Regions from separate parts of the Mesorhizobium sp. B2-3-6 genome, predicted to be linked through region 4. Evidence: predicted binding sites of a transcription regulator. Region 4 holds the regulator's gene; each other region holds the start of a gene.

Region 1 (7,245 bases), on a different contig from region 4:
GTCGTCGGTGTATTCGGCTTGGTGGCAGCGGTGGAAGGCACCGACGCCGAGGTGCGCCATGCCTGCCTGGAGCAAGGCACGGTCATAGCCGGGCCTTTGCACCGTCGCCGGCAGGCGGCCGAGCAAGGCCGGACCGAGCGTCTCGGGCGCGGCTGTGCTCACCGGTTGGCTCCGATCACCCACTGTTCCTGGTCGATCAGCGAGCCGGTCATCGGTCCCGCGGCGTCGGAGAGAAGGAAGACGGCGAGCCTGGCCACGTCCTCCGCCGAGAACAGCCGGCCGAAGGGCTGCGCGGCGTTGGCGGCATCGAGCCAGCCGGCGCCGTGGCCGAGCGTCTCGGCCTGCATGACGCGCTCGGCGGGCGTATCGGTCCAGCCGACATTGATGCCGTTGACGCGGATGCGGTCGAAGCGGTGGGCGTTGGCTGCGTTCCTGGTCAGCGTCGCCAGCGCGCCCTTGGTGGCGGAATAGACGGCGAGCTCGGGCGAACCGCAATGGGCATTGATCGACAGGATGTTGACGATCGCGCCGCCCTGGCCCCGCTTCCGCATGTCGGCAATCGCCGCCTGCATGAGGAAGAAAGGGGCGCGGGCATTAACGGCGAACAGCGAGGCCCAGTCGTCGGGGGTCGCATCGAGGAAGGAGGCCCGGTCGGTCAGGCCGGCGGCATTGACGAGACCGTCGATACGGCCGAAGCGGTCGATGCAGGCTTGCGCAAGGAGGGCAGGGGCTGCCGGGTCGGAAAGCTCGGCGGCGATGAAGTGTGCCGGCGTGCCCGCTTGCGAGAGCTCCGCAGCAACGGCCTCGCCGCGCGTCCCGTCGCGGCCGGTGACCAGCAGGCCGCCGGCGCCGGCACGCGCCAAGGTTTCGGCGACTGCCCGGCCGATGCCTTGCGTCGCGCCGGTGACCAGCACCATCTTGCCGTCGAGCTGAAGCTCCATTCCTCCTCCCGGAACAAAGTTTCTATTTCTGAAGATATGGAATGTCAGTTCCCGTTAGTCAACCGCGCAATCATTCTGCCCGTTGGGCCACGACACCATGGACCAAAGCCATGCCGACGGCGAGCGACGCCGCCAGCGAGCGGAAGCCTGCGAAGTCCTGTTCCACAACTTCCAGCCAGGTGTCCGAGAACTTGACCAGCGGAGAAAAAGTGCTGTCGGTGATGGTGACGATCCGCGCGCGCCGCTCGTGGGCGACCGCGACGAGGTCGGGCGTGATCGAATTGTAGGGACTGAAGGAGACCGCCAGCACCGCGTCGCGTCTGCCGATGCAGCCGACCTGGTCGAGCGCGGTGGAGCCGACATTGTCGACCAGCACATTGCGCACGCCTTGCTGCGACAAGGTCAGCGAGAGATAGCTGGTGACGGGAAAGGCGCGCTTGGAGCCGATGACGTAGATCAGCTCGGCGGCCGAAAGCAACGCCACCATTTTCTCGAAGCTCTCGATATCGAAGCCGGTTTCGATGCGGCTGAGCGAGGCCTGCGAGGCGCCGACCATGCCGCGCAGGAAATGCAGGTCGGCATTGGATACGCGCGGCGTGCGTTCCTGGCCGCGCCCTTCCGGCCAGGACGCCTTGACATGGTCCTTGAACAGGCCCTGGAAATCGGAAAAGCCGGCATAGCCGAAGATCTGGGCGAAGCGCACCAGCGTCGAAGGCTGCACCCCTGCCTGCGCGGCGACCTGTGCGATGGTGCCGAGCGCGACGTCGCTCGGATGCTGCCACAGGAAGATCGCGACCTGGCGCAGCCGCTTGGGAAAATGGACCGTGCCCGACGACAGCACCGCGCGCAGCTCCTCGTAAGTCTGCGGCTTGATATAGCCGAGCGCCGCCAGCGAGCGCCCGCGCTTGCGGGTCGTCGCCTCGTCGGCGCTGGAGGGTCCGGATGATTTGCGCGCCCCGCTCATGATTTCAGGCTAGCGCGATACGATCGTTTTACAATATGAAAATTGGAAATCCTGTTCGAGGGTGGTAGCTGTTCTGCAGCGAAGAAGTTCGATGCATTCAACATAGCACCCTATGGCGCCCCCCTCTGTCCTGCCGGACATCTCCCCCACAAGGGGGGAGATCGGATGTCACGCCGGCTTTCGCCAAATTGCCAGCGTTGCATGAAAGGCGTCGCGGTCGACGCTGCCAATCTCCCCACCTGTGGGGGAGATGTCCGGCAGGACAGAGGGGGGCGCTACAGAACTCGACGGTGGGTGCTGGCTTAACATCCTTAAATCGGAGGAGACAAACATGGTCTATGCGACATCGGACGGATCGGCGGGCAAGCGTTTGCGCGTCGGCATGGTGGGAGGCGGGCAGGGCGCCTTCATCGGCGCTGCGCATCGCCTCGCCATGCGGCTCGACGACCAGATCGCGCTGGTGGCCGGAGCGCTGTCGTCCGACCCCGGGAACGCCGCCGCCTCGGCCGCCGAGATCGGCATCGCGCCGGAGCGCAGCTATGCCGATTACCGCATGATGGCAAAGGCGGAGGCGGCGCGCCCGGACGGCATCGAGGCGGTCGTCATCGTCACGCCCAACCACCTGCACGCGCCGGTCGCGACAGCCTTTCTGGAAGCCGGCATCGATGTGATCTGCGACAAGCCGCTGTCGACGACGCTGGGCGAGGCGCAAGCCCTGGTGGCGCTGACGCGGGAGAAAAATCGCCGCTTCGTCGTGACCCTCAACAACACCGGCTACGCCATGGTGCGCCAGGCGCGCGAGATGGTGGCGGCGGGCGAACTCGGCCGCATCGTCTCCGTGCACGGGGCCTATATCCAGGACTGGCTGACCAGGCCGATCGATGCCGACGGCCAGAAACAGGCGGAATGGCGCACCGACCCGGCGCGCGCCGGCCAGTCGGCGGTGGTGGCCGATATTGGCGTGCATGCCTTCAATCTGGCGAGTTTCATCAGCGGCCGCGAGGCCGAGACGGTGTCGGCCGACCTGTTCACCGCCGTGCCGGGACGGCGGCTCGATGATAACGCGCATGTGCTGGTGCGCTGGGCGGGCGGGGCACGCGGCACGATCCTGGCCAGCCAGACGTCGCCCGGCCACTATAATGATCTCTCCGTGCGCATCTATGGCGACAAGGCGGGGCTTGAATGGTCGGGCACGCGGCCCGAGGAACTGCGCTTCTCCAGATATGGCGAGGAAAGCCGCACGCTCGTGCGCGGCGGCCATGGCTCGACGCAGGAAAGCCGGCGCGTGTCGCGCATGCCGGCCGCTCATCCCGAAGGCTATATCGAGGCCTTCGCCAATTTCTACCGCGACGCCGCCGACATCATCCGCGCGCATCGTTCGGGCGCCGCCGTCGATGCGGCCCGGGCGGCGCAGGTGCCCGATGTGGTCGACGGCGCGCGCGGCGTGAAGTTCGTCGCCGCGGCGGTGGAGTCGAACGCGGCTGACGGGGCGTGGACGGCGGCAAGGTTCGGGTGAGGGTGTGCCATCCAATGTGACATCGCGGCCACGCCCGACGGTACCGCGCGGTTGACGGCGATCAAGAGTTGGCCGTCCATTCGGGACCGCGCTGTGTTCCGCCATTTTTCAAGCCCGTTGCGAGGCTGGTTTCGAAGGCAACAGCCGGTTGACTGGCTTCCAAATCGTTGCCGCCGACCTTGCGCGAGGTGATTGCGACGCTATGTCAGGCGCATCCGCGTTGCTCCCCGCCCGCGCATTCGGCAATCTGTCGCTTCTTCGGCGTTGAAGGCTTGCTCCGATGGAACTCGGTCTCATTGGATACTACAGCGACTTCGTGGTTTACCCCCTGGCGATCGCCCTGCTGGCTGTGGCCGGGCTTATCGAGGCCGGCGAAGAGAGCGCGCCAGGCTGGCTGGCGACGGCGCTGGCGTGCCTGTGTCTGTGGACGCTGATCGAATACGTCATGCACCGCTTCGTCCTTCACCACATTCCCTGGATCAGGGATCTGCACGCCCGCCATCATGTCGAGGAGCGCAGTCCGGTAGGCACGCCGACCTGGCTCAGCCTCGGCGTGCATGCGCTTGTCGCGTTCTTTCCCGTATGGATGGTCTCGGATTTCGCGGTCGCCAGCGCGGCGAGCTGCGGGCTGATGCTGGGCTACCTATGGTACGTCAGCATCCACCATGTGATCCATCACTGGCATCCCACTCATCCGAGCTATCTCTACACGCTGAAGCGCCGCCACGCGCTGCATCATCATGTCGACGAAAATGTCAATTTCGGCGTGACGTCGCTGTTCTGGGATCGGGTCTTCGGCACGATGCGGCTCTGAAGCCAACTGGTGTGCGCCATTCGAGGAGCGCAGACAGCCATTCCCGCTTACAATTCCTTCTGCGCCAATTCCCTGAACTCGTCGGGCACGGAGCGGGCCGCCTCCAGCGCCACGGTGCCGTAGTCGACGGCCTGTTTGCCGAAGCGCTCGCGGATCTTGTCGATGGCGCGGTCGGCGCCGAAGCGTGCGAGGCCCTTCCTGGTGCCGGGGCGGCGCTTTTCGTCGGCGAGGCCGAGCGGCAGTTCGAGCTGCAATTCGGCACTTTCCTCCAGATGCGAGACCGAGATCGCCAGCAGCGAAATCGTCCTGTCATGCGGATGATCGGCAAGCACGCCCCGCACCAGGTCTGTCGCGATCTCGGCCAGCATCACCGTCGCCGAGATCGGCTGGTCGAGCGTGATCGAGCGGGTGACGGCGCTGAGGTCGGCGAAGCGCACGCGCACCGTCACCGTGCGGCCGGGGCGCGCCTTGGCGCGCAGCCGGCTGGCGACCCGGTCGGCCAGATGCAGCAGGACAGGGATGTAGACGCATTCCAGTGCCGGCTTGCGGCCAAGCGCCGACTGGGCACCGGCCGAATGGGCGCGGCGACGTGTTTCCAATTTGCGCGGATCGCGGTTCCACGACAAGGCGGCAAGCTTTTCGCCGGCGGCAGGGCCGAGCAGCCGCGCCAGCGCGCCGCTGTGCGTCCTGGCCAGTTCGCCGATTGTCTGGACGCCGATCTCGGCCAGCCGCGCGCTGGTCGCCGGGCCGACGCCCCACATCAGGGAGACCGGCAGGTCATGCAGGAAGGCGATCTCCGTGCCGGGCTCGACCACCACCAGCCCATCGGGCTTGGCCACCTGCGAGGCGATCTTGGCCAGGTGCTTGGTGCGCGCCACGCCGATCGAGATCGGCAGGCCGAGTTCGCTTCGCACGCGGCGGCGAATGGTCGAGGCGATCTCCCGCGGCTGGCCGAACAGATGCGTGCAACCGGCGACATCGGCGAAGGCCTCGTCGATGGAGATGCGCTCGACCAGCGGCGTGAAATCGTCGAGCACCTTCATCGCGGCGTCGCCGAGCCGCTGGTAGTCGCGGAAATTTCCGCCGACGAAAATCAACTGTGGGCAGAGCTCGCGCGCCTTGCGCCCCGGCATGCCGCCGCGCACGCCGAAGGCGCGGGCTTCGTAGGAGGCGGCGAGCACGACGCCGCCGCCGACCGCGATCGGCTTGCCGCGCAGCGACGGGTCGAGAAGCTGCTCGACCGAGGCGTAGAAAGCGTCGAGATCGGCATGCAGGATGGTGGGCTCCATCCCCGGTTCCTCGCGACGTTGTAGAGTATGGAACATAAAGAGAACAAACATTGCTCGCTGTCAAGCGAGGTCGCGATCCGCCGGAACATTGTCGCTCACAATCGCGTTGACGGCCGAAGGGCGCCGCGTGCGGAGGCTGGCATGGGCAACTTTGAAATGATCGATCTGGTTTGCGTCGTCAACGCCTGCTCGACCGACCGCGCCGCGGGGCGGCTGGTTTCGATGGCCAAGGCCGTGGAGGAATTGCGGGTGCTGACCGGCGATTTCGTCTCGGCCGACGAAACGGTCGCGAATGCGCTGAGTGAAGTCGCGCTGCAGTGCGGCTGCGCCGTGCTGTTCGATGAGCAGGCGGGCGCCGACATATTGCGCACGCCATAGCTCGCCGCCGGCGTGCTGCAATGCATCACGCAACCGCTCCAATCGCTTGTTTTTGCGCTATTCCGAACAGAGGGCCGTGACGCGCTTTCTGAGGCGCGTTGCCTGTGCGGGTCGTTGTCCGCGAGGCCGCCTTGGCGACATCCATCAACCGAGATGCTCCGCCCGCAGCGCCTGCCTGAGGCGCTCCAGCGCCGGCTCGCCGTCGGCAGCGAGCTTATCGGCGATCCTTGCCAGATCATCGTCGGCCTTGCGGTGCTTGCTGCCCCAGGCGCCGAGCGTGGCCAGCACGGGCACAAGGTCGACGCCGGCCTCGGTCAGGCGATAGATCGCCTTCAGGCCATGTGTGGGATCACCGCTGCGGGTGAGGATGCCTTCGTCCTGCAATGTCTGGAGGCGCTCGGCCAGCGTACGCGAGGAAATGCCCTCATCGGATTGCAGGAATTCGCGAAAGTGCTTTTTTCCGGCGAAGACCAGGTCGCGGATGATGAGCAGCGTCCAGCGGTCGCCGAGCAGTTCGAGCGACAGGTTGATGGGGCAGCCAGACCGGTCCTGTGTCGACATGTGTATGGTTCCATTTTTAAATCGCTTTACTATTGACATCGTTTTCATCTCAGGTCAATAGTTCCAAATGTAAACCATCGGCAACCGTGCCGGCCGGACGGGTAAAACGAGCCGCTCGGCCCTTGACTGGGAGAACCATAATGAAAAAGCTGATCCTCCAGATGCAGATGTCGGTCGACGGTTTTGTCGGCGCCGCCGGGGATCATCGCTGGCAGCTCTGGGAATGGGGCGACGACAGCGCCTGGGACGAGGAGCTGAAGCGGGACTTCAACGCCGTCTTCGCCGGCATCGATACCATCCTCTTGAGCCGCAAGATGGCCGAGGAAGGCTACCTCACCCATTGGGGCAATGCGGCGAAGAGATATCCGCGCGACCCGTTCTATGCTTTCGCCCAGCGCATCGTCGAGGCGAGGAAGGTGGTGCCGAGCGACAGGCTCAAGGCCTCGCGATGGGAGGGCACGACAGTGGTCAGCGGCGACCTGCCGCGGGAGGTCGACTTGCTGAAGAGGGGTGAGGGCGGCGACATCGCGGTGTTCGGCGGCGCCGGCTTCGCCTCGGCGCTGATCGCGGCCAGGCTGGTCGACGAGTTCCAGCTGTTCATCAACCCGGCCGTGCTGGGCGCCGGCCGCCGCATCTTCGACCAAGGCGGGTTCGGCAGGCTGCGGCTGCTCGGCTCGAAATCCTATGCGAGCGGCATGGTGGTGAGTCGCTACGCGCCGGCCGGCTAATCGAAAGGCATTGCACTGATATCATGCCTGCCGTTGAGCTTGGGCATGGCAGTC
Region 2 (7,245 bases), on a different contig from region 4:
TGAACACGAGGCTGCAGGTCGAGCATCCCGTCACCGAGATGGTCACCGGCACCGATCTGGTCGAGTGGCAGTTGCGCGTGGCATCAGGCGAGAAGCTGCCGAAAACGCAAGGCGAGATAAAGCTAGCCGGCCACGCCTTCGAGGCGCGCCTCTATGCCGAGGATGCCGCAAGGGAGTTTCTGCCTGCGACCGGCACGCTGCATCATCTGAAATTTCCCGACACGGTTCCCCAAGGGGCCGCCATGCGTGTCGAAACCGGGGTGCGGGCCGGCGACGCCATTTCTCCCTATTATGATCCGATGATCGCCAAGCTGGTGGTGCATGGCGGGGACAGGCTGGCTGCGCTGGAGGCACTCGGCGCGGCGCTTGCGCGAACCGAAGTCGCCGGTTCGATCGTCAATACCGCCTTCCTCGCCGCGCTGGTGACCGATCCGGACTTTTCGGCGGGCGATGTCGATACCGGCCTGATAGGCCGCCACCAGCAGGCGCTGACCGAGATTGCGCCGCCGAGCGGCGAAACGGTCGCGGCCGCGGCCATAGCGGCCTCCGGGGCGGGCGCGCTGCCGGCATCGGATGATCCATGGTCGTCGCTTGCCGGCTACACGCATTTCCATGGCATGGCGCGACAGATCCGGCTGAAGTTTGGCGAGGACGATATTCTGGCGAGGGTTTCGGTACGACCAGACCGGCGTTCCCAGGTGACGCTCCATGCACCCTATGACAGCGCCAATTCGCATGACCTTCGCGCCGTTCCTCGCCTCGCCCGCTGGCCAGGCCACATCACGATATTCGAAGGCGCGGCCGGCTATACGTTCGCGGTGCCGGACCCGTTGGCCAGAGGCGATGATGCGGCGGCGGCGTCAGGCAGTTTGCGCGCGCCAATGCCGGGACTGGTCAAGCTTGTGCGGGCGACAAAGGGCGATACGGTGATGAAGGGGCAACCGCTGCTTATTCTCGAGGCGATGAAGATGGAGCACACCATCGCCGCGCCCCATGATGGCGTGATCGCCGAGATCGCCACCGAGGGCGCGCAGGTTACCGACGGCACTGTGCTGGTGCGGTTCGAGGATATGCAAGGCTGACAGCCTCGCTGCCGGACGCCAAGCGTCCCTGTCCTGCCGGACAGAGAGAGGCGCCGTAGAATGTCGACCGCCGTTATATGTCCATGGCAAGACACACAGGCAGAAATGAAATGGCCGGGACGAGCCCGGCCATTTCATCGATATAGGCAGCGATTACGGCTGGATCGGCGCATACTTGCCGTCGTGCCACTGGTTGATGTCGTAGCTGGCGTTCTTGAGGTCGCCCTTCTCGTCGAAGGTGACATTGCCGACAACCGTGCTGATTGGCTGCCCGTTCTTCAGCGCCTCGGCGACCTTGGCCGGATCATCGCTGCCGGCACGCTTGATGCCTTCCGCAAAGGCCTGGATCGTGGCGTAGGAGAATAGCGTGAAGCCTTCCGGCACGAAACCGCCGGCTTTGATCTTCTCGACGGCTGCCTTGGCTTCCGGCTTTGCCTGAGGATCCGACGGGAAGACGAACATGGTCCCTTCGCCGGCCGGGCCGGCAACCTGCCAGAATTCCGGCGAGGCTATCGAATCCGGCATGATCAGCTGGAACTTGATGCCCTGTTCCGCCGACTGGCGCAGGATCAGGCCAGCCTCCGGGTGGTAACCGCCGAAATAGACAACGTCGGCCTTGAGGTCCTTGAGCTTGGTGACGAGCGCCGAATAGTCCTTTTCGCCGGCATTGATGCCTTCATAGTCCACTTCCTTCAGGCCGCCGGCATTCATCGTGGCCTTGACCGCATCGGCAACGCCCTGACCGTAGGCACTCTTGTCATGCAGGATGACGACGTTCTTGCCGGCATACTTCTTCGCGATCCAGGGGCCAATGAAGGCACCCTGCGCATCGTCACGCGTATAGAGGCGCATGATCGTCGGCCAGCCGGCCTTCGCTGCGGCGTCGGTCAGCACCGGGTTCGAGGAGGCCGGGCTCATCATCAGGGCACCGGCTTCGGCATAGACGGCGGAAGCCGGAATGCTCGAACCCGAGCAAGCGTGGCCGTCGATGAACTTGACGCCATTGGCGACGATACGGTTGGCGACCGAAACCGCCTGCTTCGGGTCGCACTGGTCATCCTCGATATCGAGCTTGATCTGGCGACCGTCGACACCGCCGGCAGCATTGATCGCGTCGGCGGCAGCCTGCGCGCCCTGCTTGAACTGATCGCCAATGGTGGCGAGCTGTCCGGTCATCGGACCGACCACCGAAAAGGTGATGTCGTCGGCATAGGCGACCGGCGCGCTCATCATCAGGCCGAAAATGGCCGCGTTCAAAATACTTAATTTTTTCATTGCGGTATGACTCCTCCACTCACGCGCGGCCGCCCCGGCCACGCTTCTTCCAGAGAGGCCGGACAATTTCATCCTTCGTGTGGCCTGTCTAGGCGCATTGGCGGCGCTCGATTAGGCCTGCGGAGCATCTCTGGAGCAAAAAGGCAAAAGCCGCGCCGGCCTTGTTCCGGCCGGTCGCGGCTTTGCCTGTCGAGCTGTTTCTCAAGCGCCCCCGCACTCGAACCCAACTCGCCTTCCCTGTCTTCCTGCTGGCCCTGATCTTTCCGAAACCGGATCATGGCCGCCGCGCCGCTGGCCCTGTCGGGCGTGCCGCGTTCTTGGTTTTGTCACGTGGCCGTCTTACCGCGGCCTTGTCCTTGCCTGGCGGACCAGAAGGCCGCCCTGCCTTATCTCTAAATTCAGTGCATCGTCATCCATTCGCGGGCTTCGCGCAGCGCCTTGGCGATCTCGACCTTCGACATCGCAGCCGACAGTTCCGAACGCAATTCCGCAGCGCGGGCCGAACCCTTGATCGCGGCGATGTTGAACCATTTGTGGGCGGCGACGACATCGGTCTCGCAATCGCGGCCCGTCGCATACATCATCCCCAGTTCGAAAAGAATGTCGGCCTGGGCAGTTGCCCCCATGGCGCCGAAGCCTGCTTCAAGCATTTCAAAACGTGCCATTTTTCAATCCTCTCTTCCGGCCCTGTCTGGCTCCCGAGAGCTGCCTCCGTTTGTCTGCCCGGGCTGCTCTTTCGATGCTTTCGAGAATGCCGCTCAGGCTTGAATCCGTCGTTAAATGGCGTGCTTAATTTGAGGAAAACAAAGCTAAAACAATAGGTAAACGTGGAAATTCGTTAAGGATACAAAGCCAGCGATTCAGCCGGATAGCGCCAAATTTGACGACAATTTTCGCGGGCGGAATCAACACTCTGCTAACCACGCGAAACAAACGCCGCGCATGCATGCATTCATTTCCCTGCCGACATTGCTTCCGTCGGCGCATCTGAATTGCCAAAGCTTCCGCTGCGGCACCGCTTTTGTTTTGCAGGGAGCTGGATTAGCTTACGTTTGCGTAAGCGGCAGACCGGCGAGGCGTAGCCTCCTGCCGGTATCCAAGGGAGGAAAGATGTTTCGAAAAGCAAGCCTGGCCCTGGCGGCCACTTTGATCCTGACCGGTCTGGCCTGGGCCGATCCGATCGAGGGAAACTGGAAGACGCAGGCCGGCGATACCGCGGCCATCGGGGGCTCGGGTTCATTTTCCATCACGCTGAAGTCTGGCAAATATGCCGGCAAGACCATCGGTTCGCTCAAGGCGTCCGGCGACAACAAATACACCGGCAACATAACCGACCCGGCAAACGACAAGACCTACTCCGGCAAGGCGACACTGTCGGGCACCTCGCTGAAAATGAGCGGCTGCGTGCTCGGCGGGCTGATCTGCAAGAGCCAGACCTGGCACAAGCTCTGATCGACCCCATCCTTGCGACATGAAAACGGGGCCGGCAGGCCCCGTTTTCGTTTCATGATCCTGGCGTGCTGTGCCGGCGGCCATGCTCCTTATGGCCAGCGCCGCCTCAAAACCCATCAACCAATTTGAACGGCAGATGAACGCCGGCATCAGAGCCGGTTCAGTCGTGCCCGGGCATTCTCCTGCGTGTTGAAGGAGACACGACCAATGCTCGCCCGCCGCTTCACCATCGTCTGCCTGCTGGTGAGCCTGTTTGGAATGTTCTTCGCCATCCTCGTCGCCGAAGCGGGCCGTTCGGCCCGTTCCTGGGACGAGGCCAGTTCCAGAACCTGCCGCCTCGCCTGCCCGACCACCCTTCGCCCCTGAGACAGAAACCAAAGACCTGACCAACCACAAGACCTCGAAAGAAAAGCAAAGACCATGAACCGCATCGCCGCCAATCTCTTCAAAACCGTTCGGCTTCTGCCGCGGGCGGCGCTCATCCTGGCGTTTCTTGCCGCACCGGTCCTGGCCGTGCCGATGATGCGTACCGATGCCGGGTCCACGATCGACGCGCCAGCACTGAAGAAATCCGGCGTCGGTTTCGTGCTGCTGGTCAGCCTGCAGCGCGGATAAATTGCGCCTTCGATCGGGACACCCCTCCCAACCGCCTATCCAAATCTCTATATTGAGCCATGGAAAAGCGAATCTACCCCCAAGCCATCGAATCTGTCGTCATGCCCGAGCCTTTTGGCCGGCAAAGCTTCGACACCGCCGAAAAGGCGGTCGCGGCGCTGCAAGCCCTTTATGACCGCAACACCAAGTTCCTGCGCGACTCCTTCGCGGCGCTTGCCGCCGGCGGGGACAGCAGCAAGCGCTACCGCGCCTTCTACCCGGAGATCGGCGTCACGACGAACTCGTTCACCCAGATCGATTCACGCCAAGCCTATGGCCACATGCCGACGCCGGGGCATTTTTCCACCACCATCACCCAGCCGAGCCTGTTCGAAAGCTATCTGGTCGAGCAATTGCGTCTGATCATGCGCAACCACGGGGTCGCGGTCACGGTCTCGGAATCGACAACGCCGATCCCGCTGCATTTCGCCTTTCTCGAAGGCACCCATGTCGACGGAACCGCGGCCGAGCGTATCCAGCGGCCTATCCGAGACCTGTTCGACGTGCCAGATCTCGACGGTACAGATGACCAGATCGCCAACGGCACGTTCGAAGTGGCGTTCGGAGAACCAAGGCCGCTGGCGCCCTTCACCGCGCAGCGGATCGACTATTCGCTCCACCGCCTGTCGCACTATACCGCGACCACGCCGCAGCATTTCCAGAATTTCGTGCTGTTCACCAACTATCAGTTCTATATCGACGAGTTCGTGGCACGCGCCCGTGACCTGATGGAGAATGGCGGCGGCGGATATGCCGAATTCATCGAACCGGGCAACGTGGTCACCAAAGCCGGGCAGAGCGCCCCGAGCGAAGGGGTGGCGCCGCAGCGCCTGCCGCAGATGCCGGCCTACCACTTGAAGAAGCCGAACCATGGCGGCATCACCATGGTCAATATCGGTGTCGGACCCTCCAACGCCAAGACGATCACCGATCATATCGCTGTGCTGAGGCCGCATGCCTGGGTGATGCTCGGCCATTGCGCGGGCCTGCGTAATACGCAGGCGCTGGGCGATTATGTGCTGGCGCATGCCTATGTGCGCGAGGATCACGTGCTGGACGACGACCTGCCAGTCTGGGTGCCGATCCCGCCGCTGGCCGAAATCCAGGTGGCATTGCAGGAAGCGGTGGCCGAAGTGACCGGCCTGTCCGGGTACGATCTCAAGCGCATCATGCGCACCGGCACTGTAGCCACCATTGACAACCGCAACTGGGAACTGCGCGACCAGCGCGGACCGGTGCAGCGGCTTTCGCAGTCGAGGGCGATCGCACTTGACATGGAATCGGCAACGATCGCGGCCAATGGCTTCCGCTTCCGCGTGCCTTACGGCACGCTCTTGTGTGTCTCCGACAAGCCGCTGCATGGCGAACTGAAGCTGCCCGGCATGGCGACCGAATTCTACAAGCGGCAGGTGGCGCAGCACCTCACCATCGGCATCAGGGCGATGGAAAAGCTTTCGGAAATGCCGATGGAGCGGCTGCATTCGCGCAAGCTCAGAAGTTTTTCGGAAACGGCCTTCCAGTAGCCGATCTGCGCGCCGCCAGAGCCATTCGCCGTCTTGCCGGCGATTCGCCATCTTGCCGGCAATTCGCTATCTTGATTGAGCCGCATTTTTGCCGATAACCGGGCGGGGACCATCGCAGGCAACTCATGCAGATCTGATCCGATGAAACGCAGTCGAGACATGGCGGCTTCACTGGTATTCATCGTGATGATGACGCTCTCGGTCGCGCTGGTGGCCGGCTTCTTAGGCGCGTTGCACCCGGCGCTCGATTCCTTTTCGCATTTCCGCATTCACCTCGCCGTGCTGATGGCGCTTTGCGCGCTGCCGCTGCTGGCGACATCGTTTCGCCTGCAAGCGGCCGCGGCCCTGGTTTTTGCCGTGGCCGCTCTTGCCACCGCTTCGACCGCCTTGCCCCGGCCGTGGCCGGTTCAGGCGGTCGCCAAACCCACCGACCAGGTAGTCTACAGCCTGCTGCAGATGAATCTGCGCTACGACAACCCGACGCCGAAAAAAGTGCTGTCACTGATCGGCCGGACCAATCCCGACGTCATCACCCTGGACGAGGTGTCGACGATGTGGGCGACGGAGCTTGGCTACATCGCCAGCGCCTATCCATACCGGATCCTCTGTCCCTATCCCAACGGCGTATTCGGCGTCGCGCTGCTCTCGCGGCGGCCCTTTCTCGCCGGCACCGCGCCACATTGCGAGCGCCGGGGCGCAATGGCCGTTGCGACCATCGATTTCGGCGGCAGGAGCGCCGACGTCGCCGCCATCCATCTCAGCTGGCCGTGGCCGCGGGAACAGTATTGGCAGATCGGCGAACTCTCGGAGCAGCTTTCATCGCTCGGCCAAACCGCCATCATGGCCGGCGATTGCAACGCGGTGCCATGGAGCGCCGCGGTGCGGCGCGTCGCCGCTCTCGGCGGACTGACGGTCATGCCGTCGGCCGGGTCGACCTGGATTCACCGGAAGCTGCCCGACTTCCTGCGCCGCTATGCAGGCCTCCCGATCGACCAGGCGTTCAGCAAGGGCGGCGTGACCATTCTGTCGTCAACGCGACTGGAAGATACCGGCTCCGACCATCTTCCCGTACTCGTGGAGTTCTCGCTTCGCCCCGACGACAGGCTGCCCCATGACGAGCATGAGAGCGCGCTCGCGGCGAGCGACCTTGAAAACAATCCGCGCGGTTGATGCTTCGGCATTCTCAGGGTTTGGTCAACGCTTCGACAAGGTGCTCGACAGGCCCGCCGCCGCGATGCTCGCGCGCATCGAAAGCGTTC
Region 3 (7,245 bases), on a different contig from region 4:
AGCACCAGAAGGGCGAGGAAACCTCGACCAATTCGATCGCCTCGATCTTCGCCTGGACCCGAGGGCTGGCCCACCGCGCCAAGCTCGACGACAATGCCGAATTGAAGCGTTTTGCCGAAACGCTGGAAAAGGTCTGCATCCAGACGGTCGAATCCGGCTTCATGACCAAGGACCTGTCGCTGCTGATCGGCCCCGACCAGCCTTGGCTGTCGACCACCGGATTTCTCGACAAGATCGACGAGAATTTGCAGAAGGCGATGGCGTAGGCACCCGCGGGTTCAACACGCCGAAGGCTCCGGAAGGAGCCTTCGCTTTTTTGGGCCAACGAAATCGAAAGCAAAGGACTGGCAACATGGCCAAACCGGTCCTCTACGGCGCGGACTACAGCGTTTACGTGCGCATAGCGCGCATGGCGCTGGAGGAGAAGGGCGTCGACTATGAGCTTGTGCCGGTCGATGTCTTTGCCGCCGAGGGCATCCCCGGCTGGTATTTCGAGCACCACCCGTTCGGCCGCATCCCGGCCTTCGAGCATGACGGTTTTCGCCTGTTCGAGGCCAGCGCGATCACGCGCTATGTCGATGAAGCTTTCGACGGACCGCCCTTGCAGCCGAACGATCCGCGCGGCCGCGCGCGGATGAACCAGATCATCGGCATGCTCGACGCTTATGGCTATCGGGCCATGGTCTGGGACGTCGCCGTGGAGCGGCTGGAGAAGGCGTCGCCTGACGAAGCGCTGATTGTCAGCGGATTACGACAAGCAGGAGCGGTCCTTCAGGTGCTCTCATCATTGAGATCCCCGGGGCCGTGGTTGCTCGGCAATCAACTGACGCTCGCCGACCTGCATGCGGCACCGATCATCGGCTATTTCGTCAGGGTGGCGGAAGGGCGCAAACTGCTGGCTCGCTTTGCCGACATACAGGACTGGTGGGATTGTATTGCTAAACAGACAAGCTTTGCCAGGACTGAAAAGGCCAGCTGATCTGCGACAGCGCAGCACAGCGACATTCGATTCAGGTCAATGATTTCGCGGACAACCGATCATTGATGTCAGCGTCGCCCCTCATGAGCGGGCGGCGCGAACCTCGAAGGGAAGCAACCGGCCTGGAGCGTTGCCTGCCAATTCTGCAATGAATCACGCCGCCTCCAGCGCCGCCCTCACCGCAGCAATCGCGTCGTCGGCCTTCGAGGCATCGGGGCCACCGGCCTGCGCCATGTCGGGCCGGCCGCCGCCGCCCTGCCCGCCGAGTACTGCGGAGGCGACGCGCACCAGGTCGACGGCGCTGAAGCGGCCGACGAGATCATCGGTGACAGCGACCACGACGCTCGCCTTGTTGTCCTCGCCCGCACCGACAAACACGACCACGCCGGAGCCGAGCGAGCTTTTGCCGGCATCGGCGAGCGGCTTCAGATCCTTCGGCGAGACACCGGAAACCGACTTGCCGAGGAAGCCGACGCCCGCGACGGTCTCGTTGGCGGCCGGCGCGTCAGCGGGCGACCCGCCGCCCAGCGCCAGCTTCTTGCGCGCTTCGGTGAGCTCCTTCTCGAGCTTCTTGCGCTCTTCGAGCAGGGCTTCAACACGCGCCGGCACGTCGGCCGGCGAGATTTTCAGTGTTGCGGCGGCCGCCTTCAGCCGCCGGTCCTGTTCATCGAGATGCTTGCGCGCGGCCTCGCCCGTCAGCGCCTCGATACGGCGCACGCCTGAGGCGACGGCGCTGTCGGACACGACGCGCACCAGGCCGATGTCACCGGTTGCCCTGACATGCGTGCCGCCGCAAAGCTCGACCGAATAAGGACGGTTGGCCTTGGCGCCATGCAGGCCCGTGCCCATCGACACGACGCGCACCTCGTCGCCGTATTTCTCGCCGAACAGCGCCATGGCGCCTTCGGCGATGGCATCGTCGACCGACATCAGGCGCGTGGTCACCGGGCTGTTCTGCACCACGATCTCGTTGGCCATGCGCTCGACCTCCTCGAGTTCCGAGGGCGAAATGGGCTTGTTGTGCGAGATGTCGAAGCGCAGGCGCTCGGGCGCGACCAGCGAGCCCTTCTGCGCGACATGGGTGCCCAGCACCTCGCGCAGCGCCTCATGGATCAGATGCGTCGCGGAATGGTTCGCGCGGAGCCTGGAGCGCCTCGCATGGTCAACCTTCAGCTCGACGGCGGCACCCGTCCTGGCAGTGCCGCTGACCACCTTGCCGAGATGCACGAACAGCCCGTCGGCCTTCTTCTGCGTATCGGAAATCTCGATCGAGAAGCCTTCGCCTGAAATGGTTCCGGTGTCGCCCATCTGGCCGCCGGATTCGGCATAGAACGGCGTCTGGTTGACGACCACGGCTACCGCTTCGCCCTTGCCGGCGCTGTCGACGGTCTTGCCGTCGCGGACAACCGCCTGGATGATGCCTTCCGCCTGCTCGGTCTCGTAGCCGAGGAATTCGGTGGCACCGACTTTTTCGCGCACCGGGAACCAGACCGCTTCGGTCGCCGCCTCGCCGGAGCCCGCCCAGTGCTTACGCGCCTCTGCCTTCTGCTGCTCCATCGCACTGGTGAAGCCGGCAAGATCGACCGAGATGTTGCGCTGGCGCAGCGCATCCTGCGTCAGGTCGAGCGGGAAGCCATAGGTGTCGTAAAGCTTGAAGGCCGTCTCGCCGTCCAGCATGTCGCCGGCGCCGAGCTTTTCCGTCGCCTCCGACAGCAAACCGAGGCCACGCACCAGTGTCTTGCGGAACCTGGTCTCCTCAAGCTTCAGCGTCTCGGTGATCAGCTGTTCGCCGCGCACCAGTTCCGGATAGGCCTGACCCATCTCGCGAACCAGCGCCGGCACCAGCTTCCACACCAGCGGCTCGTTCGCACCGAGCAATTGCGCATGCCGCATGGCGCGGCGCATGATGCGGCGCAGCACATAGCCGCGGCCTTCGTTCGATGGCAGCACGCCGTCTGCGACCAGGAACGAGGACGAGCGCAGGTGATCGGCTATGACGCGATAGGATGCGACGGTCTCGGCGTCGGGACCGCGGCCGAGCGCGGACGACGCCGCATCGATCAGATGGCGGAACAGGTCGGTCTCAAACACGCTTTCCACGCCTTGCAGGATGGAGGCCATGCGCTCCAGCCCCATGCCGGTGTCGATCGACGGGCGCGGCAGGTCGATGCGCTCGTCCTTCGTCACCTGCTCGTACTGCATGAACACCAGGTTCCAGAATTCCAGGAACCGGTCGCCATCCTCCTCCGGGGTGCCGGGCGGACCGCCCCAGATGTGCTCGCCGCGATCGATGAAAATTTCCGAGCATGGCCCGCACGGCCCGGTGTCGCCCATCGCCCAGAAATTGTCGGAGGTTGGGATGCGGATGATGCGATCATCGGAAAAGCCGGCGATCTTCTTCCAGAAGCCGGCCGCCTCGTCGTCGGTGTGGTAGACGGTGACGAGCAGCTTGTCCTTCTTAAGCCCGAACTCCCTGGTAATGAGGTTCCAGGCCAACTCGATGGCGCGCTCCTTGAAATAGTCGCCGAAGGAGAAATTGCCGAGCATCTCGAAGAAGGTCAGGTGGCGCGCGGTGTAGCCGACATTGTCGAGGTCGTTGTGCTTGCCGCCGGCGCGAACGCTTTTCTGGGCGGTCGTGGCACGCGAATAGGGCCGCTTCTCCAGGCCGGTGAAGACGTTCTTGAACTGCACCATGCCGGCATTGGTGAACATCAGCGTCGGATCGTTGCGCGGCACAAGCGGGCTCGACGCCACGACTTCGTGACCCTCCTTGCGGAAATAGTCGAGAAATGTCGACCGGATCTCGTTCACGCCACTCATGAATGCTGCCTTTTCGAGAGAGCCGCCGGCCGGACCGGCGGAAAATGGGCTCTGCTTTAGAAGATGGAGCTGGCCTTTTAGCCGCCGCTTGGCACCCTGTCCAGAAACACGCAAGCTGGCCAATTCGCGGTTCGCCAGCCGCTCAAAACGCGAACCGCCGGCACGGGGCCGGCGGTTCGAAACGCAATACTACAGAACTCGATTACATAAGCTCAAGTTGATGAACCGGGATTATGGCCGAACTCGGGCCGTAAACCGAACGCTAGATCGCGCCAGCGAACGCTAGATCGTGCCGACGAGCGCTTACATCGCGCCGGCTTCATCCTCGAAGCCATCATCGCCACCTTCGGAGCCGCCATTCTCGAGGAATTTTTCGGCGATCAGTCCGGCGTTCTGCCTGAGCGCAAGTTCGATCTCGCGCGCCGTATCGGGATTGTCGCGCAGGAACAGCTTCGCGTTCTCGCGGCCCTGGCCGAGACGCTGCGAATTGTAGGAGAACCAGGCGCCCGATTTCTCGACCACGCCGGCCTTGACGCCGAGATCGACCAGTTCGCCGGTCTTCGACACACCTTCGCCGTACATGATGTCGAACTCGACCACCTTGAAGGGCGGCGCCAGCTTGTTCTTGACCACCTTGACGCGGGTCTGGTTGCCGACGACCTCGTCGCGGTCCTTGACCGAGCCGATGCGGCGGATATCGAGACGCACCGAGGCGTAGAATTTGAGCGCATTGCCGCCGGTGGTGGTTTCAGGCGAGCCGAACATGACGCCGATCTTCATACGGATCTGGTTGATGAAGATGACCATGGTGTTGGAGCGCGAGATCGAGGCGGTCAGCTTGCGCAGCGCCTGGCTCATCAGGCGGGCCTGCAGGCCGGGCAACGAATCGCCCATCTCGCCCTCGATTTCGGCGCGTGGCGTCAGCGCCGCGACCGAATCGACCACCAGCACATCGATGGCGCCGGAGCGCACCAGCGTATCGCAGATTTCAAGCGCCTGCTCGCCAGTGTCAGGCTGCGAGATCAGGAGGTTTTCGAGATCGACGCCGAGCTTGCGGGCATAGACCGGATCGAGCGCGTGCTCGGCATCGACGAAGGCGCAGATGCCGCCCTTCTTCTGGGCTTCCGCCACCGTGTGCAGCGCCAGCGTCGTCTTGCCCGAGCTTTCCGGCCCGTAGATCTCGATGATGCGGCCGCGCGGCAGGCCGCCGACGCCAAGCGCGATGTCGAGGCCAAGCGAGCCGGTCGGCACGGTTTCGATCTCGACGACCTGCTCGTTCGCGCCGAGCCGCATGATCGAGCCCTTGCCGAAAGCCCGCTCGATTTGCGACAGCGCCGCATCCAGAGCCTTTGATTTGTCCACTGCCTTATCCTCTACAAGCCGCAAGCTGTTCTGAGCCATGATACATCACCCCGTAGTCGTCAATGAAGGCCGGACAATCCGTAATCCTTGGTTATTTGTACCTTTTTTGTTCTCATTTGGCAAGAGGGATCAAGCATTTGAAAAATAAGCAACATCCTGATTTGTTCTTTTTTTGTCTCACGATTCGGCTCCAACATGGTCCGAATATTGGGCCAGGCTGGTTCGCCATGCCGGCCTCACGAATCGCTGGCTGTTGCCTGCGAAGCTCCGTCGCACAGCATGGCGCTTGTGCGTGACCGCCAACAAAGGTCATATCGGCGCATGGTGAGATCTCCAAGAGTCCTGGCGGTGGGCGGCGCCCATATCGACAGGCGCGGCCAGGTGTCCGGCGCTTACGTGCCGGCTGCCTCCAACCCGGGCACGATGCGCGAGGACGTTGGCGGCGGCGTCTTCAACGCATTGCGCAGCACGGTGCGGCGAGGCGTCTCGGGCTCGCTGCTGTCGGTGCGCGGCGGCGATGCCGCCGCCGACACGGTTTCGCGCGCCATCGCCGAGGCAGGCATTGCCGACCTGTCCGCGGTGTTCCTCGACCGCACGACGCCGAGCTATACGGCGCTGATCGACCGCGAGGGCGAACTGCTCGTCGGCTTTGCCGACATGGCGCTTTATGAGCTGGCATTTGCAAAGCAGATCCGCCGCTCCAGGGTGAGGGAGGAGATCGCCGCCGCAGATGCCGTCCTTTGCGACGCCAATCTGCCATCGGCGGCTCTGGAGCGGCTGGTATCGCTTGCCGCCGGCAAGCCCGTGTTCGCCATTGCCATTTCACCGGCCAAGGTCGTGCGCTTGACACCAGTGCTCGGCGGCCTGGCCGTCGCCTTCATGAACAGGCGCGAGGCGGTGGCGCTTGCCGGGCTTGACGATGCCGCCTCTCAAAAAACTGTCCTCGACGGGCTGAGAAGCGCCGGCCTCGACAGCGCGGTGGTCACGGCGGGCGGCGGCCCGGTGCTGGGCTTCGACCGCGACGGCAGCTTTGCCGTCGTCCCGCCCCCTCCAAGAAAGGTCGTGGACGTCACCGGCGCCGGCGATGCGCTTGCCGGCGCGACGGTCGCCGCCCTACTGCGCGGCATGCCCTTGCGCGCGGCGCTGCGGGAGGGCGTCGCCGCCGCGACGCTGGCTATTGAAAGCGCGGGCGCCGTTCCCGATTTCACCACGGCGACTTTCGCGCAAGCGCTGGCTCTTGTGCCCGAAGAGCAGGAAATGGCATGAGACCGGCATCCGAAAGGATGCGCCGCACTTCGGATTGGAGATCCAGATGACCCCAGACACCGCCCGCCCCTTCATCGATGTCCACGCGCCGGTGGCGCAAGCCTTGGCCGCCGGGAAGCCCGTGGTTGCGCTGGAAAGCACCATCATAACCCATGGCATGCCCTACCCCGACAATGGCGCCATGGCGGCCGACGTGGAAAGGATCATTGCGAACGGCGGCGCGGTGCCGGCGACGATCGCCGTGGTGGCGGGCCGCATCAAGATCGGCCTCTCCGACGGAGAACGCGAATCGCTCGCGATGACCGGCGACGCCATGAAGCTCTCTCGCGCCGATCTCGGCTTCGCCGTCGCGCAAGGGCGCACCGGCGGCACCACGGTTGCCGCCACAATGATCGCCGCGCATATGGTTGGGATAAAGGTGTTCGCCACCGGCGGCATCGGCGGCGTGCACAAGGGCGCCGAAAAAAGCTTCGATATTTCGGCTGATCTCGATGAGCTGGCACGCACGCCCGTCATCGTCGTCTCGGCTGGGGCCAAGGCCATCCTCGACATCGAAAAGACGCTGGAGGTGCTGGAGACCCGCGGCGTGCCCGTGATCGGCCATGGCTGCGAGACCATGCCGGCCTTCTGGTCGCGGCAGTCGCCGTTCCGCGCGCCGCTGACCTTGCACGCGCCGGAAGAGATCGCGCATTTTTACAAGACGCGACAGGCGCTGGGCCTGAGCGGCGGCATGCTGATCGCCAATCCGGTGCCGGAGGATCACGAAATCCCGGCCGGCGAGATGGCCGGCTACATCGAGGCCGCCCAGAAGGCCGCCG
Region 4 (7,245 bases):
CCGAACCACTTCGCACCTTGAATTCGTGCGTCTTGCCGGCGAATTCCAGCTTTGCCGTGGCTTCCTGGGTCTTGCCGCCCAGTTCCCGTCTTGTCGCAGCTTCGGTCATTGCAAACTCCTTCTTGTTTCCTCATGCCGGCAAAGGCAAATTCTGCAAAGCGACACGTCGAAGTCACCGAATGCGCGTATTCGCGACCGCATTTTAGGAAGTGCGTGCCAGATTGGGCCAAGGCTCAATGTTGCACTGCGAAACGCGCCTTTCAATGCCAATCTTCTTGGGCCAGATTGCTCCTAATCGATTTGATCCGCGATGCGCGCCAGGCTCTCCTCGCGACCAAGCACGGCTAGAACGTCGAAGACGCCGGGCGAGGTGCTCTTGCCGGTCAAGGCGGCGCGCAAGGGCTGGGCGACGGCGCCGAGCTTGTAGCCGCCGGCCGTCGCATAGTCGCGGATCGCGGCTTCAGCCGAGGCCGCCGTCCAGTCGCCTGAAACCGCCTCGAGGGCGTCGTGAGCGCCACGCAGGACCTTGCGCGCATCGTCATTGAGCAGCAGGGCTGCCTTCTCGTCGATCGGCAGTGGCCGCGCGGCAAACAGGAAGGCGGCGCCATCGACAAGCTCGACCAGCGTCTTGGCGCGCTCCTTCAGCCCCGGCAACGCTGCCAGCAACTGTGCCCTGTTCCGGTCGTCGAGGCGTGCGGCCATTGCCGGGCCGCCCTCGAGATAGGGCAAGGTGGCGATGAAGATGTCGAACAGCTCGGCATCGCCCATGCGGCGCATGTGCACGCCGTTTAGCGCCTCCAGCTTGGCGAAATCGAAGCGGGCGGCGCCCTTGTTCACATCGCCGATATCGAACCAGGCGATCATGTCCTGGATCGACATGATCTCGTCGTCGCCGTGGCTCCAGCCGAGCCGAGCCAGGTAGTTGAGCAGCGCTTCGGGCAGGTAGCCCATGGCGCGGTAGGCCTCCACGCCCAGCGCGCCGTGCCGCTTCGACAGCTTGGCGCCGTCGGCGCCGTGGATCAGCGGTATGTGCGACATTGAAGGCACATCCCAGCCCATGGCGTTGTAGATCACGGTCTGGCGGGCGGCATTGGTCAGGTGGTCGTCGCCGCGGATGATGTGGGTGATGCCCATGTCGTGGTCGTCGACGACGACGGCATGCATGTAGGTCGGATTGCCGTCCGAGCGCAGGATGATGAAGTCGTCCAGATCCTTGTTGGGAAAGCGCACGTCGCCCTGGACACGGTCATGCACCACCGTCTCGCCTTTGGTCGGCGCCTTGATGCGGATCGCGCCCTTGACGCCAGGAGGCGCCTGCGAAGGGTCGCGGTCACGCCAGCTTCCGTCATAGCGCGGTGGCAGACCCCTGGCCCGCGCCGCCTCGCGCATTGCCTCAAGCTCGGCAGGGGTCTCGTAGCTATAGTAAGCCTTGCCCATGCGCACCAGCTCCTCGGCCACCTCGCGATGGCGCGGCGCGCGCTCGAACTGCGAGACGGCATCGCCGTCCCAGGTGAGGCCGAGCCAAGTCAGTCCTTCGAGAATGGCTGCTGTCGCCGCATCGGTGGAGCGCTCGCGGTCGGTGTCCTCGATGCGCAGCAGCATCGTGCCGCCGGTGTGTTTGGCGTAGAGCCAGTTGAAAAGCGCTGTACGCGCGCCGCCGATGTGCAGGTAGCCGGTGGGCGAGGGGGCAAAACGGGTGACAACCTTGTCGGACATACAACTCTCGGGAAACGTCTGGAGCGGGGTGCGGATCACACGCACTTTCGCGCGTCGCGCGTTCATGTAGCATAGGGTGTCGAGGGCGCAAGGGGCAGACCCGATGGCTGGAGCGGGCCGGGGCGCGGAGGAAGGCGAGGACGTCGTTGCCGGCGTCAGCGAACGCGCTCTTTTTGCCAGGCCCGCGCCCGCCTCATTGCCGCTGGCGTTGCCGCCCCTACAGCAGCCGGGCAAGTCGCCGCCGGCGGATGTTTCCACGCCGCCCGGCATTCCCGCAGCCGGCGCGGCCGTGCGTCTGCGCCGTGAGTTCGGCCGTGCTTCATGGCCTCGTCTGCGCAACGGCGTGGCCAGAGCGTCCGAGCTCGAACTCGATCGGGGCATAGCCTTTCTGCTCGTGCCGGTGTTCCTGGCATGCGGATCGATCGCCTATTTTTCGCTGGCGGCGGAGCCGGGCTTTGCCAAGCCTGTCGCGGTCGCGATCCTGATGTCGCTGTGCGCGCTCGTTTCACGCTCATGCCCGAAAACGCATCTGTGCTTCATGGCGGCGCTGTTGTGCGCGCTCGGCATGCTCGCCGGCAAAGTCGAGACGTGGCGAGCGGGAACGCGGATGCTGGGCTCGGAAATCTCCACGCAAATCACCGGCCGCGTCGTTTCGGTCGACCAGATGGAGACCGGGCGCATCCGGCTGACCATCGATGTGACATCGACCGCGCGGCCGAAACTACTCTACGCGCCGGAGCGCGTTCGCCTTTCGGCACGCAAGGTGCCGGCTGAAGTGACGGCCGGTTCGCTCGTGACCGGCTATGCCAGGCTGTTGCCGCCGACCGGACCGGTGCGGCCGGACAGCTACGACTTTTCCTTCGACAGCTACTTCGCCGGCATAGGCGCCAGCGGCTTCTTTCTCGGCAACCCCAAAATCGTCTCAGCCGATGACAGGCCGCTGTGGGCCGCCCTTTCAGCCGCCATCGAGAGTGCTCGCGAAAGCATTGCCGACCATATCAGGGGCAGCATCGGCGGTGCCGAGGGCGAGATCGCCGCGGCGCTGATCGTGGGTGTGCGCGCCGGGATTCCCGACGAGATCAATGAAGCGATGCGACGCACCGGCATCTACCACATCATCTCAATTTCCGGGCTGCACATGGCGCTGGTCGCCGGCACGGTCATGGGTCTGCTGCGTGGCGGCTTCGCGCTGTTCCCGAATTTTTCCTCCCGCCGGCCGGTCAAGAAATACGCGGCCGCGGCGGCACTTTTCTCGATCGCCGCCTACCTCGTCATTTCGGGCGTCGTTGTCGCCGCCGAACGCAGCTTCATCATGCTGGCGGTGATGCTGATCGCCGTTCTGTGCGATCGGGCGGCACTCACCATGCGCAATCTGGCTATTTCGGCGATCGCCGTCATCGTGGTGTCGCCGCACGAGGTGGTAGGGCCGAGCTTCCAGATGTCGTTCGCCGCCACCGCGGCCCTGGTCGGCGGCTATGCCGGCTGGTCGGATCGCAAAGCCGACAAAGCGCGGACCCCGCCGCCGCAACGGACCTTGCCTGGCCTCCTGACGCGAAAATTGCTGCTGGCGACAGGTGGGCTGGCGATGACCTCGATTATCGCGGGAAGCGCCACGGCGCTTTTCGCCATCTGGCATTTCCAGCGCGTGTCGCCGCTCAGCCTGTTCGCCAATCTTGCCGTCATGCCGATCGTTTCGGTCGTGATGTTCCTTGCGGTTGCCAGTGCGCTGCTGATGCCGTTCGGGTTCGATGGACCATCCCTTTATCTGATGGGCAAGGGACTGACCGCGATGATCGCCATATCAGGATGGATCTCGCAACGCTCGCCGGTCGACGCGGTCGGGTTGATTTCGCAGCAATCCGTCCTTCTGGTGGCGATCGCCCTGGTCATCGCGACGATGGCCACGACATGGCTGCGGCTGGCGGCACTTCCCTTCGCGCTCGCCGGCCTGTTGACCGTCTCGGACACGCGCACGCCGGACGTGCTGATTTCGGAGGATGCCCGCCTGGTGGCACTGCCGATCGGCGGCGGTGAGCTCGCGATCAACCGGGCGCGCCCGAACGAATTCACCGTCGATAATTGGAAACGCGCGCTGAAGTCCGAAACCATCGTTGCGCCGGAACTGTTCGACAGCGGAGACCGACAGTTCGACATCTTCGATCCCGCGCAACTTCCGGCGGGAGCGCCTTTCTATTGCTTCACAGGCCTGTGCATGGCCCGGCATCCCTCGGGGGCGATCATCGCGCAGGTGGAGGATCGCAAGGACGCCTGGAGGGCCTGCTCCTATGCGGATCTGATCGTCATCAACGACCCCGCGGGCTACGATCCCTGCCACAATCCGCTGGTTCTCGTCATCACCAAGCGGCAGCTCGCTCGTAAGGGAAGTGCCGCCGTCTTCTTCGACCAGCAATCGGCGACGGCACCGGCACGGGTCAGCTTTGCCGTCGACAGGCCATATCGGCCTTGGCACGAACAGCGGAAATTCTCACGCGAGGCAAGGGGACTGCCGCCTTACCGTAAACCCGAAAAGCCCACCGCCGACCCCGCTCAGTAGCGCCTGATCAGGCCGACTAGCTTGCCTTGCACCTTGACCCTGTCCGGTCCGAAAATACGTGTTTCATAGGCCGGATTGGCAGCCTCGAGCGCAATCGAAGCACCCTTTCGGCGGAAGCGCTTCAGCGTTGCTTCCTCCTCGTCCACCAGGGCCACGATGATCTCGCCGGGACTTGCGGTGTCGGCATTGCGGATGATGACCGTGTCGCCGTCGAAAATGCCGGCCTCGATCATCGAATCGCCCTTGACCTCCAGCGCATAGTGTTCGCCGCCCATGATCATGTCAGGCGGCACTGAAATGGAATGCGTCTGATGCTGGATGGCGTCGATCGGCACACCCGCTGCGATGCGACCCATGACCGGGATCGACACCGCTGAAACCGCATCGTCGTCATTGCCGGCAGCGGGCAGACGCGAAGACGTCGCCGGCTTGATCTGCCGGCTAGGGCTGCTGCCCTGTCCGAGGCTGCCCTGGATGACGCTCGGGGAGAACTTCTTTGCCGCGTTAAGACCCGGCGCGATCGAGTCCGGCAGGCGCAGCACCTCCAGCGCGCGCGCCCGGTTGGGCAGGCGGCGAATGAAGCCGCGCTCCTCCAACGCCGTGATCAGCCGATGAATTCCCGACTTGGAGGCGAGGTCCAGCGCTTCCTTCATCTCGTCGAAGGACGGCGGAATGCCGCTTTCCTTCAGCCGTTCATGGATGAACATCAAGAGTTCATGTTGCTTGCGCGTGAGCATGGCGGCCCCCAAAGGCATTGCACGAAGGGTCTGGAACCAGAATCAGAAAACAAACCCAGAACAAACACTATCTGTTCCAGTTGTGTTCCGCAACCATTTAAAGTTTAATGAATTTGTTAAGGCGACGGAAACGAAATGCCCTCCCGCAGCCAGCATCCTGCCAGCGCGGTCCGTCGTCAATGCGCTCCCGGGCCCTTTGAAACTATTTTGGTTAATGGCCTGTGGCCCGACCGGTCCCCACTCTTGGCACAAGCCTGCAAGCTGGGTGACCGGCAGGTGCGGGGTGCGTTTGGGCGGATTAGAAACCCCTGCGGCTCGTGAACGAAACGAAACCAAAATGCCAACTTCCGCCGGAAAACGGCCAGACACCACCACTGGTCGCGACGGGCTGCGTTCGTTCGTTCGCTTGACGAAACCGTATAATAATGTACGGTTTTCGAAGAGGAACACCAATGACCACGCCGAAGCAGGCCGCGCGACGCGAACGGATAGAGGAGGCCGCCTATGCGGTGCTCCGGGAAGCCGGCTACAAGAGCGCCTCCCTGCTTGCTATCGCCAAGCGGGCATTGGCCTCGAACGAAACCCTCTACAACTGGTACGGCAACAAGCAGACCCTGTTTCGATCCTTGATCGAAGCCAATGCGGGAGAGGCAAGGAAGCTGCTGGAGGACGCCCTTCACCAGGCGCGCGATCCGCTCGAAACCCTGAACTTGCTCGGGCCAGTCCTGCTGACCCTCGTGACGGGCGACAAGGCGGTGGCGCTCAATCGCGCCGCGGCCGGCGACGTCAACGATACAGGCACGCTTGGCCAATCGATCGCGCAATTCGGCCGCAATACCATAATGCCGCTTGTTGGTGACCTGCTTCGAACCGCAAGTCGGGCCGGCCTGATCGCCTGTGACGATCCTGCCGAAGCCGCCGACATCTACATCAGTCTTTTGATCGGCGATCTCCAGGTTCGCCGGATCGTTGGGGTGCTCGAGGAATTGCCTCGGGCGGAAATCGAGCAAAGATCGAACCGGGCGTTCACCCTGTTCTTGCGCCTCTATGCGGCCAGCCCTTGCCCGGGCGGCAAAACAGCCGGCCCGTTTCCAGGGCGCTCTTCTCACCGAGGAACATCGCGACCATGAGCAAAATTCCCGATCTCGCAGCGATCGAGGCAATGGACACCGCGGATCCGCTGCGTGCCATGCGTGACCGCTTCACCTTGCCCCAGGGGGTGATCTATCTCGACGGCAATTCGCTGGGCGCCGCTTCGCCCGCCGTGTTCGGCGAGCTGCAGAAGGCCGCCACGCAGGAGTGGGCGCAGGATCTCATCCGCGCCTGGAACACCGCCGGCTGGTTCGACATGCCGGTCGAACTCGGCGACCAACTCGGGCGCCTGATCGGGGCCGCCGCCGGCCAGACGGTGGTCTGCGATACCACCTCGATCAACATCTACAAGGTGCTGCATGCGGCACTCGGGATGCGGCCGGACAGGTCAGTCATCGTCGCCGAGGGGGACAGCTTTCCGACCGATCTCTATATGGCCGAAGGCGTTGCCTCGACGCGGCCGGGCACGGTGCTGCGGCTCGAGGGTGTCGATGCGCCGACCATAGAAGAACTGATCGACGAGCGGGTCGCGGTCATCCTGGTCAACCACGTCAACTACAAATCCGGGCAGTTGCGCGACATGGCCGCGCTGACGCGGACGGCACATGATGCCGGCGCGCTGATCGTCTGGGATCTCTGCCATACCGCCGGCGCCTTGCCGGTCGAGCTCGACCGTTCGAACGCCGATTTCGCCGTCGGCTGCACCTACAAATATCTCAATGGAGGCCCAGGTGCCCCGGCCTTCATCTACGCGGCCGAGCGCCACCATGGCGATGTCCGCCAGCCGCTCAGCGGCTGGTGGGGCCATGCGCGGCCTTTCGCCTTCGAACAGGGTTTTGCTGCCGGCACAGGCATCCGCCGGTTTCTCTGCGGCACGCAGCCTGTGCTGTCGATGCGCGCGCTCAAAGGGGCCCTCGATGTCTGGAACGACGTCGACATGGCAGAGGTGCGCAGGAAGAGCATCGCATTGACCGATCTGTTCATCCAGCTCGTCGAGGCAAAATGCGGCGCCTACGGCCTCGAACTCGAAGGCCCGCGCGACGGCAATGAGCGCGGTAGCCAGGTGTCGTTCCTCCACCCGCATGGCTATCAGGTGATGCGGGCCTTGATCGAGCGCGGCGTGATCGGCGATTTCCGCGCGCCATC

What was found. Region 4 encodes LexA, which represses DNA repair genes until DNA is damaged. Its sites were predicted from a motif close to TGTTCNNNNTGTGTTCNG; they were not measured.
Region 1: dinB (DNA polymerase IV) is a predicted target of LexA. The motif match lies at 5,553-5,570, and genes of this name have one in related genera.
Region 2: FJ953_RS13345 (sel1 repeat family protein) is a predicted target of LexA. The motif match lies at 3,157-3,174, and genes of this name have one in related genera.
Region 3: recA (recombinase RecA) is a predicted target of LexA. The motif match lies at 5,258-5,275, and genes of this name have one in related genera.

What each region holds. Positions count from the first base shown of each region.
Region 1 is NZ_VFVW01000001.1:426,535-433,779, forward strand. Features, by position in the region: gene FJ953_RS02035 (mannitol dehydrogenase family protein) at 1-162, opposite strand, end outside; gene FJ953_RS02040 (SDR family oxidoreductase) at 159-941, opposite strand; gene FJ953_RS02045 (MurR/RpiR family transcriptional regulator) at 1,012-1,905, opposite strand; gene FJ953_RS02050 (Gfo/Idh/MocA family oxidoreductase) at 2,237-3,421, shown strand; gene FJ953_RS02055 (sterol desaturase family protein) at 3,702-4,235, shown strand; gene dinB (DNA polymerase IV) at 4,283-5,524, opposite strand; gene FJ953_RS02065 (hypothetical protein) at 5,666-5,902, shown strand; gene FJ953_RS02070 (helix-turn-helix domain-containing protein) at 6,047-6,463, opposite strand; gene FJ953_RS02075 (dihydrofolate reductase family protein) at 6,604-7,191, shown strand.
Region 2 is NZ_VFVW01000004.1:170,965-178,209, reverse strand. Features, by position in the region: gene FJ953_RS13355 (acetyl/propionyl/methylcrotonyl-CoA carboxylase subunit alpha) at 1-1,082, shown strand, start outside; gene FJ953_RS13350 (branched-chain amino acid ABC transporter substrate-binding protein) at 1,236-2,357, opposite strand; gene FJ953_RS13345 (sel1 repeat family protein) at 2,756-3,022, opposite strand; gene FJ953_RS13340 (DUF2147 domain-containing protein) at 3,468-3,809, shown strand; gene FJ953_RS30445 (hypothetical protein) at 4,017-4,175, shown strand; gene FJ953_RS13335 (hypothetical protein) at 4,230-4,424, shown strand; gene FJ953_RS13330 (AMP nucleosidase) at 4,526-5,986, shown strand; gene FJ953_RS13325 (endonuclease/exonuclease/phosphatase family protein) at 6,128-7,156, shown strand; gene FJ953_RS13320 (DUF922 domain-containing protein) at 7,170-7,245, opposite strand, start outside.
Region 3 is NZ_VFVW01000013.1:109,439-116,683, forward strand. Features, by position in the region: gene FJ953_RS28665 (NADP-dependent isocitrate dehydrogenase) at 1-266, shown strand, start outside; gene FJ953_RS28670 (glutathione S-transferase N-terminal domain-containing protein) at 353-979, shown strand; gene alaS (alanine--tRNA ligase) at 1,133-3,799, opposite strand; gene recA (recombinase RecA) at 4,103-5,200, opposite strand; gene FJ953_RS28685 (carbohydrate kinase family protein) at 5,483-6,427, shown strand; gene FJ953_RS28690 (pseudouridine-5'-phosphate glycosidase) at 6,474-7,245, shown strand, end outside.
Region 4 is NZ_VFVW01000008.1:162,206-169,450, forward strand. Features, by position in the region: gene gltA (citrate synthase) at 1-109, opposite strand, end outside; gene gltX (glutamate--tRNA ligase) at 292-1,716, opposite strand; gene FJ953_RS22830 (ComEC/Rec2 family competence protein) at 1,820-4,270, shown strand; gene lexA (transcriptional repressor LexA) at 4,264-5,007, opposite strand; gene FJ953_RS22840 (TetR/AcrR family transcriptional regulator C-terminal domain-containing protein) at 5,460-6,137, shown strand; gene kynU (kynureninase) at 6,134-7,245, shown strand, end outside.